2 regions of the Orrella dioscoreae genome follow, and region 1 is predicted to be linked to the other one. Evidence: predicted binding sites of a transcription regulator. Region 1 holds the regulator's gene; the other holds the start of a gene.
The links. The regulator NrdR, encoded in region 1, represses ribonucleotide reductase genes. The targets are predictions, from matches to a motif close to CACNANATNTNGTG.
Positions count from the first base shown of each region.

Region 2: ODI_RS12000 (ribonucleoside triphosphate reductase) is a predicted target of NrdR. The motif match lies at 3,783-3,796, and genes of this name have one in related genera.

Region 1 covers NZ_LT907988.1:749,591-757,476, forward strand. The annotation lists gene ODI_RS03565 (cupin domain-containing protein) at 1-182, opposite strand, end outside; gene glyA (serine hydroxymethyltransferase) at 496-1,740, shown strand; gene nrdR (transcriptional regulator NrdR) at 1,918-2,394, shown strand; gene ribD (bifunctional diaminohydroxyphosphoribosylaminopyrimidine deaminase/5-amino-6-(5-phosphoribosylamino)uracil reductase RibD) at 2,431-3,627, shown strand; gene ODI_RS03585 (riboflavin synthase) at 3,672-4,292, shown strand; tRNA gene ODI_RS03590 (tRNA-Ser) at 4,413-4,503, shown strand; gene ODI_RS22195 (hypothetical protein) at 5,276-5,599, opposite strand; gene ODI_RS03600 (hypothetical protein) at 5,710-6,372, opposite strand; gene ODI_RS03605 (hypothetical protein) at 7,079-7,534, shown strand; gene ODI_RS03610 (sigma-70 family RNA polymerase sigma factor) at 7,677-7,886, shown strand, end outside.
Region 2 covers NZ_LT907988.1:2,553,476-2,561,361, reverse strand. The annotation lists gene ODI_RS12015 (U32 family peptidase) at 1-488, shown strand, start outside; gene ubiT (ubiquinone anaerobic biosynthesis accessory factor UbiT) at 485-916, shown strand; gene ODI_RS12005 (anaerobic ribonucleoside-triphosphate reductase activating protein) at 928-1,668, opposite strand; gene nrdD (anaerobic ribonucleoside-triphosphate reductase) at 1,682-1,858, opposite strand; gene ODI_RS12000 (ribonucleoside triphosphate reductase) at 1,944-3,746, opposite strand; gene ODI_RS11995 (high-affinity branched-chain amino acid ABC transporter substrate-binding protein) at 4,218-5,333, shown strand; gene livH (high-affinity branched-chain amino acid ABC transporter permease LivH) at 5,524-6,450, shown strand; gene ODI_RS11985 (high-affinity branched-chain amino acid ABC transporter permease LivM) at 6,450-7,676, shown strand; gene livG (high-affinity branched-chain amino acid ABC transporter ATP-binding protein LivG) at 7,673-7,886, shown strand, end outside.

The DNA.
Region 1 (7,886 bases):
GGTTCGATGCGCAAGTCAACGTCGGTCAGGGACACGGCGATGTAGTCGCGCAAATGGCGATGCGGCGGGGTGGGGATGCCAGGCAGGAAAACCTCTTCCCAGATGGCGACGTGGTCGTCCTCGAAATGGAGGGTGGCGCCGGAAAACGGGCGCGGCGTGACGGCGGGGGTCTGGTCGGCCATGTGCCTGGAGGGGGAGATATGTGGACTTGGATTAAATATAAACGTCCGATCGTATTTTTATAACTAAGGAGTCCTTATGTCTTTATTTGGGTTGTCTCGCGGGCTTCTGTGGGTTTCCTCTTGGGCCTCCCCTCGGCCGGGGGGGGGGGGCTGGCCTGGTCTGCGTCTTGAGCAGGCTTCATGTTGTCCATGAGTCGGCTTTGCGGTCCGGGGACATGCGCGTGTCTTGCCAACTCAGGTAGGGCGGGCGCCTTGGAGCGCAGGGTAAACTAGCGCATCGACTGACCGCTTTACCCTCATTCCAGGACCCTCCATGTTCGACCGTAACCGCACCATCGACCAGGTAGACCCCGACGTCTGGGCCGCCATCCAGAAAGAAGACGTCCGCCAGGAACAGCACATCGAGCTGATCGCTTCGGAGAACTACGCCAGCCCCGCCGTCATGCAGGCCCAGGGCACGCAGCTCACCAACAAGTACGCCGAAGGCTATCCCGGCAAGCGTTACTACGGCGGTTGCGAGCACGTGGACGTGGTCGAGCAGCTGGCCATCGACCGCCTGAAGCAGCTCTTCGGCGCCGAGGCCGCCAACGTGCAGCCCAACTCTGGCTCGCAGGCCAACCAGGGCGTCTACACGGCCGTGCTGAAGCCGGGCGACAGCGTGCTGGGCATGAGCCTGGCCGAGGGCGGCCACCTGACGCACGGCGCGTCGGTCAACGCGTCGGGCAAGCTGTACAACTTCCACCAGTACGGCCTGGATGCCAATGAAGTCCTGGACTACGACCGCGTCGAGCAACTGGCCAAGGAACACAGCCCCAAGCTGATCGTGGCGGGCGCTTCGGCCTACTCGCTGCACATCGACTTCGCGCGCATGGCCCGCATCGCCCGTGACCACGGCGCGCTGTTCATGGTCGACATCGCCCACTACGCGGGCCTGGTCGCCGGCGGCGCCTACCCCAACCCCGTGCCGCATGCCGACTTCGTCACCTCGACCACGCACAAGTCCCTGCGCGGCCCGCGCGGCGGCGTGATCATGATGAAGGCCGAACACGAAAAGATCGTCAACTCGGCGATCTTCCCCGGCATCCAGGGCGGTCCGCTCATGCACGTCATCGCCGCCAAGGCCGTGGCTTTCAAGGAAGCGCTGGCGCCGGAGTTCAAGGATTACGCCGCCCAGGTCGTCAAGAACGCCAGCGTGCTGGCCGACACCCTGGTCAAGCGTGGCCTGCGCATCGTCTCGGGCCGCACGGAAAGCCACGTCATGCTGGTCGACCTGCGCGCCAAGGGCATCACGGGCAAGGAAGCGGAAGCCGTGCTGGGCGATGCCCACATCACGGTCAACAAGAACGCCATCCCCAACGACCCCGAGAAGCCCTTCGTGACCAGCGGCGTGCGCCTGGGCACCCCGGCCATGACCACCCGCGGCTTCCGTGAAGCCGAGGCCGAGGAAACCGGCAACCTGATCGCCGACGTGCTGGACAATCCGCGCGACGCCGCGACCATCGCGTCGGTGCGCGAGCGCGTCAATGCCCTGACCGCGCGCCTGCCGGTATATCGCTAAGCCCCGCTTGGCGGGGGCCGCGCGGATTTTCTCCGCCGGCCCCTGGGCGCATGCGCCCGTCTCCGCTAGACTACGCGTCATCCTCGGCCGTCCTGGCCGAGGCGCGCCAGGTCTTCCCTGCGCGCGCCGGTATCGCGGCCGGTCACCAAGTCGCGATCGCGACCAGGTTTCCTTCCCATGAAATGTCCATTCTGCGACCACGCCGACACCCAGGTGCTCGATTCGCGCGTCTCCGAAGAGGGCGACACCATTCGCCGCCGCCGCCGCTGCCTGTCCTGTGACCGGCGCTTCACGACCTATGAGCGGGTCGAGCTGGCCATGCCGTCCATCGTCAAGCGCAACGGCAGCCGCAGCGAATACCAGTCCGAGAAGCTGCGTGCCAGCCTGGCGCTGTCGCTGCGCAAGCGCCCGGTCAGCACCGAAGACGTCGACGCCGCCGTGGCCCGCATCGAGGAAGGCCTGCTTACCAGCGGCCAGCGCGAAGTCCCGTCCGCCTACCTGGGCGAGCTGGTCATGGCCGAGCTGAAGAAGATGGACAAGGTCGCCTACGTGCGCTTTGCCTCGGTCTACAAAAGCTTCGAGGACATCGGCGAGTTCGTGGAAGCCATCCGCGAGATGCAGGGGCCGCTGCTGCCCAAGAAGCTGCGCAAGTAAATCCTCGCGGGCGTTGTCCCTGCGCCTGCCGATGGCATGCCGGGGCGGGGCCTGGCGCGGGCATACAATCGTGCCGTGAGCGACACCTCCCTTTCCTTTCCCGACGACACGCACTGGATGCGCCGCGCCCTGGCGCTGGCCGCGGGTGTCCTGTCGTCCACCCGGCCCAACCCGCGCGTGGGCTGCGTCATCGTGCGCGATGGGCAGGTGCTGGGCGAGGGCGCCACGCAGCCCCCTGGCGGGCCGCACGCCGAGATCAGCGCCTTGCGGGATGCCGCCGCGCGCGGCCACGACGTGGCAGGCGCCACGGCCTACGTCACGCTGGAGCCCTGCAGCCACCACGGCCGCACGCCGCCCTGCGCCGATGCGCTGGTGGCCGCGCGGCTGGCGCGCGTGGTCGTCGCCATGGGCGACCCCAACCCGCTGGTCAATGGCCGCGGCCTGCGCATCCTGCGCGAGGCCGGTATCGCGGTGTCGGCGGGACTGTGCCAGGACGAGGCCCTGGCCCTGAACGTGGGTTTCATCGCGCGCATGAGCCGCGGCACGCCCTGGGCGTGGCTGAAGCTGGCGGCGTCGCTGGACGGCCGCGCGGCCTTGCATAACGGCGTCTCGCAATGGATCACCGGCCCCGAGGCACGCGCCGACGGCCACCAGTGGCGCGCGCGCAGTTGCGTGGTGCTGACCGGCATCGGCACGGTGCGCGCCGACGATCCGCTGCTGGACACCCGGCTTGCGCCTACCGCGCACCCGCCGCGCAAGGCCGTCATCGACAGCGGGTTTTCCATTTCCGAGACGGCGCGCCTGTTCGATGGCACGCCGGTGCTGATCTTCGCCGCGCGCGCGGATGCCGGCAAGGCGCAGCGCCTGGCCGCGCGCAACGCCCAGGTGGTGCTGCTGCCGCAGGCCGACGGCCAGCGCGTCGACCTGCCCGCCGTCATGCAATGGCTGGCGGCCGATGGCGTGAACGAGGTGCATGTGGAGGCCGGGCCGATCCTGAGCGGCGCGCTGCTGGCGGCCGACTGCGTGGACGAGCTGCTGTGCTATTCGGCCCCCATGCTGCTGGGCGATGCCGCGCCCATGGCGGCGCTGCCCAGGTTGGACTCCCTGGAAGGCGTGCGCCGCTATGCCTATACCGATGTCCAGCGCGTGGGCGAGGACCTGCGGCTGCGCGCGCACCTGCCCAGCCGCTGGCAGGCCTTGCGCGATCGCGTGGCCTTGAACCTGTCGTCCTGACCGCGCGTCACCGAAACCGAATCTGAATCGAAGGAGTGCTAGTCATGTTCACCGGCATCATCGCCGCCGTCGGCCGCATCGACGAAGTCCAGCCCTTGCAGCAGGGGGCCAGCGACGCAGGCGTGCGCCTGCGCGTGACGGCGGGCAGCCTGCCGCTGGAAGACGTGCGCATCGGCGACTCCATCGCCATCCAGGGCGCCTGCATGACGGTGGTCGAGATGGCGGGCAATCAGTTCGACGTCGAGGTCTCGCGCGAAAGCCTGCGCCTGACGGCCGGCCTGGATGCCATCGGCCCGGTCAACCTGGAGAAGGCGCTGCGCGTGGGCGATTACCTGGGCGGCCACATCGTGTCCGGCCATGTGGATGGCCTGGGCGAGGTCCAGCGCTTCGCGCCGGTGGGCGAGTCGCATGAACTGGTGATCCGTGCGCCGCAGGCGCTGGGCCGCTACCTGGCCTACAAGGGGTCGATCACCGTCAACGGCGTGAGCCTGACCGTGAACCGGGTGGAGGACGTGGCTGAAGGGTGCGACTTCAGCATCAACATCATTCCGCATACGCTGTCGGCGACGACGCTGGGCGCGCTGACGCCTGGCTCGCGCGTGAACCTGGAGATCGACACCATCGCGCGTTATGTGGACCGGATGATGGGGCAGGGCGCGCGCTGAGCAGGCGAGCTGGCGGGGCTGCTGTCGGGCCGCCTCGCGTGGCGGAAAGTTTTGGGCGATTCTGCTAGAATCGCGGATTGCCGTTTTGGCGCCCTGGTTTTTCGGGGGCAAAAACGATCAGGACAGGTGGCCGAGCGGTTGAAGGCGCACGCCTGGAAAGCGTGTATACGTGAATAGCGTATCGGGGGTTCGAATCCCCCTCTGTCCGCCAAGAATTATTGCGCACGTAGTCTCACGTCGCCTCAGAACCCGCACCAGCCTTGGCTGTGCGGGTTTTTCTTTGCCCCACGTTGTCTCAGGATGGCTCACGGCTTTTGCTGGTATTTTTGCTGGTACAAACGACGTTTCGCCGTCACCCGCCCCAGATGCCAGCGGGAGAACACGCGCATCGGCGCGCTCGCCACGCTCACAGACATCCAGTTGCGCCAAGCCAAGCCCGGGGAGAAAGCCTACAAACTTTCCACTGGTGACGCGGTCGCCCGGACGGGCGCGCCCGCAGAGTCCTCAAGCCGGCGCGCGCAATTCCCCCGCCGCGCCGGGCGGCGGAGATTTGCCTGCTCGGCCGCGTCGTGACGGCGCTTGCCGCCTGGGCCTCAGCTTGCCGGTTGGGTCTCTCGTTTTATGCACTCATAGCTGGCGCTGATGTGGTAGAGCTGGTACTTGCCGGTCGGCCCAGTGCTGCCGGCGTCTGAACGCGAATCGATGCCGCGCAAGCGGGCCGTGCCATCGCATAGCTGGCTCGCGCGTGCCTGGCACGGTCCAAGATCGCTGGTGCTGGACGTCGTGCATTGGACCTTGACCAAGGAGGCGGGCGCCACGCTTCCGGCGTCAGAAGATGTCGCACAACCGGCGAGCAGTAAGTAGGTAATTGTGGCTACGCCGTACCGGGGGAGCATCTGCATTTGTTTTCTCATGGGTCTGACTGTGGACGCACGGTGACGCTTCGCGTGGCTAGGCAGAAGGTTCTTGTGACGGCGAGAAGGCTATTTGTCCCGCTTGACGCCAGAAATCAGCATCTGGTGCAGGCTGGTGAAAAGACCCGTTTGCGTCGGCGGCAGGCGCGTGACACGCTCAGAAGCCAGGGCAGGGTTCGGTATATCTGGGTGACCGGGCTTTTTCTCGGGAGGCGCCATCCTTTGCGCCAGGCAATCATAGGAGACGCTACGAGCACTGCCGACTTGCACGTCGATGCAGGAAGGGACTGCCTCGTTATCCGATGGTGCAGGTGTCAAAGTTTGCGCAGCGGCCAATGAGGTCAGGCCGATCCCCAGCACCAGCGCGGTGAGGCGAGCAAGCGTAGCGGACATGGCGGATTCCTCGTAGGAGACGGCTCGCAGAGGGCGCAACCGGGTTTGTAAAATGAGTATAGGCCGGTTGCGCCCAAGCCTGATGACGTGTCTGTGTCAGGCGACTGCCCTTATTGCAGCACGATGGTCAGGCTGCTCGTCTGCTGGCCGTCTGCGCGCACAGCGCCATACGTGGCGTCTTGATACGAGAAGTCTGCGACGGTGCCGCGCGAACCCGGGCCCGCCACAAGGCAGGTGAAACTGACGGACACATTGGCGCGCACGCCAACCGGGAACGACGAAGGCCCGGACCAGTTCACATTGCACCCCACCGCACTGCCGCCTGGCGTATAGGCCCGGCAGTTAAGGGTCGAGGTGCCTGTGCTGGTGCCACCACCCGGGCGCGAGCGCACGTTCACGTCGGCCGAGCATGACGTCGTGAACGTCGGGTTGCTGCTCGTGATGGTGTACGTGCCCGAGGGCGGGTACAGCGATGCGCAGACCGAACTGAACTGCCCGCACAGTGCGAGCGGTTGAACGTCGGCGGTGGGCGTTACCGCAGTTCCAGCCGCTGCAGGTTCCGCAGCGCCCGCGCACACCACTGCCGAAGAGACATCGCCACCCAGGGTCAGGGTGCCCTGGTTCGTGATGTCGACGCCGCCTTTGGCGGCGCAGACCATCTGGCGCAAGCCCTCAACTTCGGGGTCGTCGCTATAAATAGGCGTGGCAGCCGCGGTTCCTACATGCAATGCAAAGGCCGCCGTCAAGGCAACCAAAAGACGAGGCAGGTTCATGCTGATCTCCGATTTCCAGTGCGTTTGGATTGGCTTCGTTTGGCACGGCTCCGGTGGCCTGGAACCGGTCGATATCACCTGACTGCGTGACGGGATCGGGTAACGGGTCCCGATGCCGATTGCAGGCGGCTTCTTGCCGACCAGCGATGGCAAGATGAAACCGCCCGATCGCTAGCCAAACTAGAAAATAGGGGAAAGGTGCGACCTGGGAATGAACAGAATTACGTAGGTTTTGCTTTTCCTGCAGGTACCGGCCGAAGTATCGGCACTCGCGATTTCGTGTGCTGACGTGATCGTTCAATGCAGCGCGAGGTGCGCTGATTCAGAAAATGAAGGCCTTCCTGCAACGGAGCAGGACGTAGAAGGAATGAGAGATTAGCCTCCTCCCTAGCGGCACTACAACCACATTCAGATTGACTGGACCAAGCGTCGTCCGCGGGGCTTTTCTTTCTAGGCAAGCGGCTGCGCGGTCGGCATCGGCCCGACCGACGGCGTCAGAAGCGCCAGCGCACGTGCAGGGAGCCTGCGCGAGCCCTCGGTTGCCGTTGCTGTACTGGTCGCCGTAGCTCAGGCCGACGGTGGCCGATCGCGACACGTCGACGTCGATTTCCTTCAGCGTGAAGGCCTTGTTGACCCGCAAGGGGCAGGAGGGGGGTGGTACCGTCTCCCTCCGATCCACCTGCCCGCGCGTTACAGGAGTTTTGCCATGCGCCGTATTCTCTTTCGTTCGCTGTTCACTGCCGGCCTCACCGTCGCCACGCTCGGTACCGCCCAGGCCGTGCAACTCAGTGCTGAATGCGCAAATCCGCAAGGCACCTTCTTCCATGTGCCTGCGGGCAAGTCCCAGCCCGTGCAGGAGAAGGCCGGCTACGGCAACAGCACCTGGACGCTGGTGTGGGACAGCACCCGGCCCGAGCAGGGCACTGTCCGCCACACATCCGCCGATTCCGCCGAGCCGCCTGGCGAACAGCTCGCCGACGTCATCGATGCCCGGCCTGCCCTGATCACCTTCCTCGTGCCCGACGGGCCGGAGATCATGGTCTATTCCCTTTATCCCACCAAGGGTCTCCTCCTGGCCTCGCTGCACGGCCCCGCCAACGCCCGGGCCGATGCCACCGGCGGCACTTTCATCGCGCGGTGCAAGGTCAGCAACAAGCGTTGAGGTTCAGGCTGGCCCGCGCCGGCGCTTGAACTGGCTGCCAGCCTGGCTCGGGTGGTGCCATGGCACGACGGCCATTGATGAAATGAGAATGATTGGCAATAATCGCGGGTCCGCAATGCTATCCCGATGAGCCCGCTTTCCGATGTCGTCCGTCCCGCCAGCCGAACCGGTATGGCTTGCGCAATACCGCAAGCTTGCGCGGCTTTGGGCGCGTGGTGGCGCCAACCGGCATGATGCCGAGGATGCCGCCCAGGATGCCGCGCTGCGCTGCCTGGAGCGCGCTGGCAGTGCCCTGGAGGACCCTTCGGCCTATCTGCGGCGCAGCGTCGCCAATCGGCTCGTCAGCCTGCAT
Region 2 (7,886 bases), 1.8 Mb from region 1:
TCGCGCCGCTGGAAATGGACCGCGAGACGCTGGCGCTGCTGCTGGCCGAGCGTCCCGCGGGCATGCAGGCCGAAGTGATGGTGTGGGGCCGCATGCCGCTGGCCTTTTCGGCGCGCTGCTTCACCGCCCGGCACTTCCGCCTGAAGAAGGACGAGTGCGCGTATCGCTGCAGCGAGCATCCCGACGGCCTGATGCTGCGCACCCGCGACGCCACGGACTTCCTGGCGATCAACGGCGTGCAGACGCAGTCGGCGGCCTGCCTGGACCTGCTGGACCAGGCCACGGAACTGGCCGCGATGGGCGTGGACGCCTTGCGGATCAGCCCGCACAGCCAGGGCACCTGGGACGCTGTCTCGGTGCTGTCCGAGCAGCGCCAGGGCAGGGCTTGCGGCCCCGTGTCGCCGCCCGCGGGCATCGCGCGCTGCAACGGCTATTGGTTTGGCCAGCCAGGCATCGTCTGGCACACCCCCGACGAGGAACACGCATGAGTCTGTCCTTCACGCCCCCGGCATGGTTGGCCAAGGTCGGCCGCCGACTGCCTTGCGGCCTGGTATCCCTGCATGGCGTGGCCGGGCTGGAACTGGCCCGCAAGCTGGCGGGGCTAACGCCGCCCGCCGAGCTGAACGGCCACGCGTACGCCATCACGGTCAGCGACCTGGGCCTGCGGCATGTCTTCCGCTGCGAGCACGGCCGTTTCCGCCCGGTGTTCCAGGCAGGCGCGGACGTCTCGCTGTCGCTCACCGCTACGCTGTCGGACTTCATCGCGCTGGGGCAGGGCACCCTCGACGCGGATACGCTGTTCTTCCAGCGCCGCCTGATGATCTCGGGCGACACGGAACTGGGGCTGATCGTGAAGAACTGGCTGGACGCCTCGCAGCGTCCGGCCTGGCTGGCGCGCCTGTTCGGCCAGGCCTGACGTTCCTCGCACTAACGCTCCTCGAACGTCAGGAACAGGCTTTCCAGGCGCTGCCGCGTGGCCTCGGCCAGCGGCGCCGCCGCCAGCGCCTCCGGCGAGGAACGATAGTGCTGCACGGCGTAATGGCGCACGCCTTGTTCCGCCAGCGTCTCGGCCAGCGCCAGCAAGGCCGGCTCCGGCAGCCACGACGGGCTCCAGGTCGTGCGGCACTCGAACGCCACGCCGTGCGCCAGCAGGGCGGCCAGGCTCTGGCGCACCGGTGCGTGGCTGCGCGCACGGCCGGTCAGGGCGTCATAGCCCTCGGCATCGGTCTTGATATCCAGGCCGACCCAGGACACGCCGGGCAGCATCTCGGCCAGGCGGTCGGGATAGATGCCCGCCGTGTGCAAGGCCACGGCAAAGCCCATGTCGCGCACCTGTGCCGCCAGCGCGGGCAAGGTGGGTTCGGACAGCGGCTCGCCGCCGCAGAACACCACGCCGTCCAGCAGGCCGCGCCGGCGCGCCAGGAAGTTCAGCACCTCGTCCCAGTCCAGCTCGCGGACCCGCTGTTGCAAGCCCGGGTTGTGGCAATAATGGCAGCGCCAGGGGCAGCCCGCCACGAACACCACCGCGCTCAGCTTGCCCGGCCAGTCCACGCTGGAATAGCGGGTCAGCCCGCCCAGGGCCGGCGTGCGCGGCCCCAGGCGGCCATGCGCCGGGATCAGCCGATGCTCGGTGGGGCAGTGGGCGGCGTGATGCGCGTGGGCGGACATGGCTGCCCCCTTCTCAGCGCTTGACGGCCGAGGGTTCCGTGAAGAAACGGCGCTCGTTGAATTCGCCCTGCTTGCCGGTGTTGAAGGAGCTGACGGGACGGTGATAGCCCATGACGCGGGTCCAGACTTCGCAGCGCGTGCGCTGGCTGTCGTCGCGGGTGGCCGAGGAAGGAGTGAGGGAGGTTTGCATGAGACGTGCTCCGGAAAGATCGGGCGCAAGGCCCGGGATGCCGGCCCCGGCAGCATTGCCCGGCCGGCCTGGCTCGTGAAGGGGCCTAGACGGCTTCGGCCGGCTCGGCCTGGGAAGCGCTCGCGGCCTGGCCGGCCTTCGCCTGCAGTGCCGCATCGCACTTGGGGCAGAACTCGTGGCGGCCAGACAGATAGCCGTGCGTCGGGCAGATGGAGAAGGTCGGCGTGACGGTGATGTAGGGCAGCCGGAAGTTCTCCAGCGCGCGCCGCACCAGCGTCTTGCAGGCCTCGGCCGTGGAGACGGCCTCGTTCATGTACAGGTGCAGCACCGTGCCGCCCGTGTACTTGCCCTGCAGCGTTTCCTGCAGGGCAAGCGCTTCGAAGGGATCGTCGGTGTGGCCGGCGGGCAGCTGGCTGGAGTTCGTGTAATAGGGCTGGCTGGCCGTGCCGGCCTGCAGGATGTCCGGATAGCGCTTGCGGTCCTCGCGGGCGAAGCGATAGGTCGTGCCCTCGGCGGGCGTGGCCTCCAGGTTGTACAGGTGCCCGGTCTGTTCCTGGAACGCGGTCATGCGCGCCCGCACATGGTCCAGCACCCGGACCGCCATGGCGTGGCCGGCGGCGGTGGTCACGTCCTCGCGGTCGCCGGTGAAGTTGCGGATCATCTCGTTGATGCCGTTCACTCCCAGCGTGCTGAAGTGGTTGCGCAAGGTGCCCAGATAGCGCCGGGTATAGGGATACAAGCCTTGGTCGATATGGTGCTGCACCACCTCGCGCTTGGTTTCCAGCGTGTCGCGGCCCAGTTCCAGCAGGCGGTCCAGGCGGGCGAAGAGACCGGCCTCGTCGCCGGCGAACACATGGCCCAGGCGGGCGCAATTGATCGTGACCACGCCGATGGACCCCGTCTGCTCGGCCGAGCCGAAAAGGCCGTTGCCGCGCTTGAGCAGTTCGCGCAGGTCCAGCTGCAGGCGGCAGCACATGGAGCGCACCATGTGCGGTTCCAGGTCCGAGTTCAGGAAGTTCTGGAAGTAGGGCAGGCCGTAGCGCGCCGTCATTTCGAACAGCAGCTGGGTGTTGGGATGGTCCCAGTCGAAATCCGGCGTGATGTTGTAGGTGGGGATGGGAAACGTGAAGGCGCGGCCGCGCGCATCGCCCGCCATCATCACCTCGATGTAGGCGCGGTTGATCATGTCCATTTCCGCCTGCAGCGCGCCATAGGAATAGGGCATTTCCTCGCCGCCGATGTACGGGACCTGGTCGCGCAGGTCGGGCGGGCAGGTCCAGTCGAAGGTGAGGTTGGTGAACGGCGTCTGGGTGCCCCAGCGGCTGGGCACGTTCAGGTTGTAGATGAGCTCCTGCATCATCTGCCGCACCTCGCGGTAGGACATCCGGTCCTGCCGCACGAAGGGCGCCATGTAGGTGTCGAAGGAGCTGAAGGCCTGCGCGCCGGCCCATTCGTTCTGCAGGGTGCCCAGGAAGTTGACGATCTGCCCGATGGCCGCCGACATATGTCGCGGCGGCGTGGCCTCGACCTTGCCCGGCACGCCGTTGAAGCCTTCGGTCAGCAGCGTGCGCAGCGACCAGCCGGCGCAATAGCCGCTCAGCATGTCCAGGTCATGGATGTGGAAGGAGCCGTCGCGGTGGGCGTTGCCCGCCTCGGGCGTGTAGACCTCGTTGAGCCAGTAGTTGGCGGTGACCTTGCCCGCGACGTTCAGGATCAGGCCGCCCAGGCTGTAGCCCTGGTTGGCGTTGGCGTTGATGCGCCAGTCCCGGCGCGACAGGTATTCCTCCATGGCGTGGGCCACGTCCACCTGCGCGCCGGGCAGGGGCAGGGCAGGAGCGGCGTGCGTCGGGCAGCAGGAGGGCTGCGCGAGGGCGGTGCTTGGCGACATGGCGATACCTCATCTAGTGGTTTTTAGCCATCCTACCCCCATATATTGTGTTTTTGTGCGCTGAGACGCTGGCATTTGAGGTCGCGCAAATCCGCCAGGCGGATGGCCGGCGCGTGCAGGGCACGGAAAGATCCCGGGACGCAATTACTTGAAGGTTGGAACATCGTGCCCGCTCCTGGCGCGGCGACCGCGCCGTTTTGGTGCAAAGTCGCCGGGAACTGACCCGTTATGGCGCGCAACGGCATCGAAAAGACGTTACGAGGCCTTACGGAGCGATATGGCACGCTTATTGCGGATGGTTTCCATATTGGGGAATCCACGCAGTGACAGCGTATGTCCTGACTCTCAGAATACGCGCCACGTTCGTGTTCCCCAAGACTGGTGATCCCTGTTGTCCGGGACGAACCCCGGGCTCGCACGAGTCCCGGGAGACACCCGGACGACCCTTATCCTCTGCTGGAGACCCCAAGCATGAAGCTGCTACAGCGCCTGACCCCCATCACGTTCGCCATCGGTGCCATGGCACTGGCCGGCGCCGTCCACGCCGCCGACTCGATCAAGATCGGCATCCCCCAGCCGATGACCGGTCCCAATACCCAATACGGTGACCAGATCCAGGCAGGCGCGCTGACCGCCATCGAGACCCTCAATGCCAAGGGCGGCGTCAAGGGCAAGAAGCTCGAACCCATCCTGATCGACGACGGCTGCGAGCCCAAGCAGGCCGTGCCCGCCGCCAACCGCGTGGTCAACTCCGGCGCCAAGTTCGCCGTGGCCCACGCCTGCTCGGGCGTGACCGTGCCGGCCGTGAACGTCTACGAATCCGAAGGGATCGTGGCCATCACCCCGGGCGCGACCTCGCCCCTGGTGACCGACACGACCAAGCCGCACTTCTTCTTCCGCACCATCGGCCGCGACGACCAGCAAGGCCCGTTCGCCGCCGGCTACATCGCCAAGACGCTCAAGCCCGCCAAGGTCGCCGTGCTGCACGACAAGCAGACCTACGGCTCGGGCGTGGCCACGCAGGTGCGTGACGCCCTGAAGAAGGAAGGCGTCAACATCGTGATGTTCGAAGGCATCAACGTCGGCGACAGCGACTACTCGGCCGTGGTCACCAAGCTGAAGTCGGCCGGCGTCGACCTGGTCTATTTCGGCGGCTACCACCCCGAACTGGGCCTGCTGCTGCGCCAGTCGCGTGAACAGGGCCTGAACGTCCAGTACATGGGTCCGGAAGGCACCGCCAACCAGGATCTGGTCGCCATCGCCGGTCCGGCCATCGACGGCCTGCTGGTCACGCTGCCCGCCGACTTCACCAAGCGCCCCGGCAACGAGGGCATCGTGAAGGCCTTCCACGACGCCAAGCGCGATCCGGACGGCGCCTTCCAGATGCCGGCCTACGCCGCGGTGGAACTGATCGCCAAGGGCATCGAAGCCGTGGGCGAGGACCCCGCCAAGGTGGCGGATTACCTGCACGCCAACAGCTTCGACACGTCCATCGGCAAGGTAGAATTCGACGCCAAGGGTGACCTGAAGAACTTCGAATTCGCCGTCTACAAGTGGGACAAGGCGGGCAAGAAGACCCAGCTCTGATCCCCAAGGATTCGCACCGGCGCGGGGCCGGTGCGGTCGATTACCCTGCATGCCCTGGATTCCGGCTCCGGCGAACCATACCGGGGCCGGTTCCGTTTTCCGCCGGGCCGGCCCCTGGCGCAAGACTCCACAACCGGGAGTCCCTTGCGCCAGGGACGCGGCGTAGGGCATTTATCTGGAGCCCGGCACTATGTCCGACCTCATCCCCCAATTGACCCAGCAGCTGTTCAACGGCTTGTCCCTGGGCGCGATCTATGCGCTGATCGCCATCGGCTACACGATGGTCTACGGCATCATCGGCATGATCAATTTCGCACACGGCGAGATCTACATGATCGGCGCCTACGTCGGCCTGGTCACCCTGACCGCCATCGGCACGCAGAGCGGCATGCCGCTGCCGCTGATGATCGCGGCCATGATCGTCGTCGCCATGGCGGTGACCGGCATCTATGGCTTCTCCACCGAAAGGGTGGCCTATCGCCCGGTGCGCGCCAGCCCGCGGCTGGTGGCGCTCATCTCGGCCATCGGCATGTCCATCTTCCTGCAGAACTGGGTGGCACTCGGGCAGGGCGCGCGTGACATGGCCGTGCCTTCGCTGATCTCGGGCGCCGCGCAGTTCCACATGGGCACCGATTTCGACGTGACCGTCCCGTATTCGCGCCTGCTCATCATCCTGGTGACGGTGGCGCTGATGATCGCGCTCACGCTCTTCATCAAGTATTCCCGCATGGGCCGCGCCTCGCGCGCCTGCTCGCAGGACATGCGCATGGCCAACCTGCTGGGGATCGACACCAACCGCGTCATCTCCTTCACCTTCGTGCTGGGCGCCGTCATGGCCGCCGTGGGCGGGGTGCTGATCGCGGTCACCATCGGCAAGCTCAATCCCTTCATCGGCTTCATCGCCGGCATCAAGGCCTTCACGGCGGCGGTGCTGGGCGGCATCGGCAGCATTCCCGGCGCCATGCTGGGCGGCGTGCTGCTGGGCCTGGCCGAAACCTTCGCCGCGGCCTACATCTCGTCGCAGTACAAGGACATCGTCGCCTTCAGCCTGCTGGTGCTGATCCTCCTGTTCCGTCCCACGGGGCTCCTGGGCAAACCCGAAGTGGAAAAAGTCTGATGGCGAACACTGTCAAACCCGCATTCATTGCCGCGCTGCTCACTGCGGTCCTGGTGGCGCCCGTGTTCGGGCTCCAGCTGCTGCGCCAGGGCGTCACGACCTACCTCGAAGCCCGCTGGGACCTGATCGCGCTGTCGGCCGGCATCGTCTTCGTCTTCCAGCTCGTGCGTCCGACGCTGGCCCGCGGCCTGTCCGGCATCAAGCTGCCGACGCTGCCTGCCTCGCCCACGCGCGGCAGGCAGCCGCTGATGCTGCTGATCCTGCTCATCGCCGTGGTCTGGCCGTTCTTCGGCGGCCGCAGCGAAGTCGATATCGCCACGCTGGTGCTCATCTACGTCATGCTCGGCCTGGGGCTGAACATCGTCGTGGGCTTCGCCGGCCTGCTCGACCTGGGCTTCGTGGGCTTCTACGCCGTGGGCGCCTACACCTATGCGCTGCTGTACCACTGGGCTGGCTGGGGTTTCTGGGAGGCGCTGCCGTTCTCGGGCGCCATGGCCGCGCTGTTCGGCTTCGTGCTGGGCTTCCCGGTGCTGCGCCTGCGCGGTGACTACCTGGCCATCGTCACGCTGGGCTTCGGCGAAATCATCCGCCTGCTGCTCATCAACCTGAACCAGTGGACGGGCGGTCCGGACGGCATTTCCGGCATTCCCAAGCCCACGGTGCTGGGCATGGAAATGGTGCGCCGTTCGCGCGACCCCGAGGCCGTGACCTTCCACGACTTCTTCGGGCTGACCTTCAACAACCAGCACATGGTCATTTATCTTTACCTGATGGCATTGCTGCTGGCCTTGATCACGCTGTTCGTCTCGACACGGCTCATCCGGATGCCGGTGGGCCGGGCATGGGAGGCGCTGCGCGAGGATGAGATCGCGTGCCGCTCCCTGGGCCTGAATCCCACCCGCATCAAGCTCTCCGCGTTCACGCTGGGCGCCATGTTCGCGGGTTTCGGCGGCGCCTTCTTCGCGGCGCGCCAGGGGCTGGTCAATCCGGAGTCCTTTACGTTCATCGAGTCCGCGCTCATCCTCGCCATCGTGGTGCTGGGCGGCATGGGCTCGCAGGTAGGCGTGATCCTGGCCGCCGTCGTGCTGACGGTGCTGCCCGAGCTCGCGCGCGAATTCGCCGAATACCGCATGCTGCTGTTCGGCCTGGTCATGGTGTTGATGATGATGTGGAGACCGCAAGGGCTGTTGCCCATGAAGCGCCCGCACGTGGAGTTGCGCAAATGAGCGATTCCCTGCTGCAAGTATCCGGACTGTCGATGCGCTTCGGCGGCCTGCTGGCCGTCGACTCGGTCGCCTTCGACGTCAAGCGCGACGAGGTCTTCGCCATCATCGGCCCCAACGGGGCCGGCAAGACCACGGTGTTCAACTGCGTGGGCGGTTTCTACAAGCCCACCGCGGGCGATGTCGTGATGGACGGCAAGCCCATCAATGGCC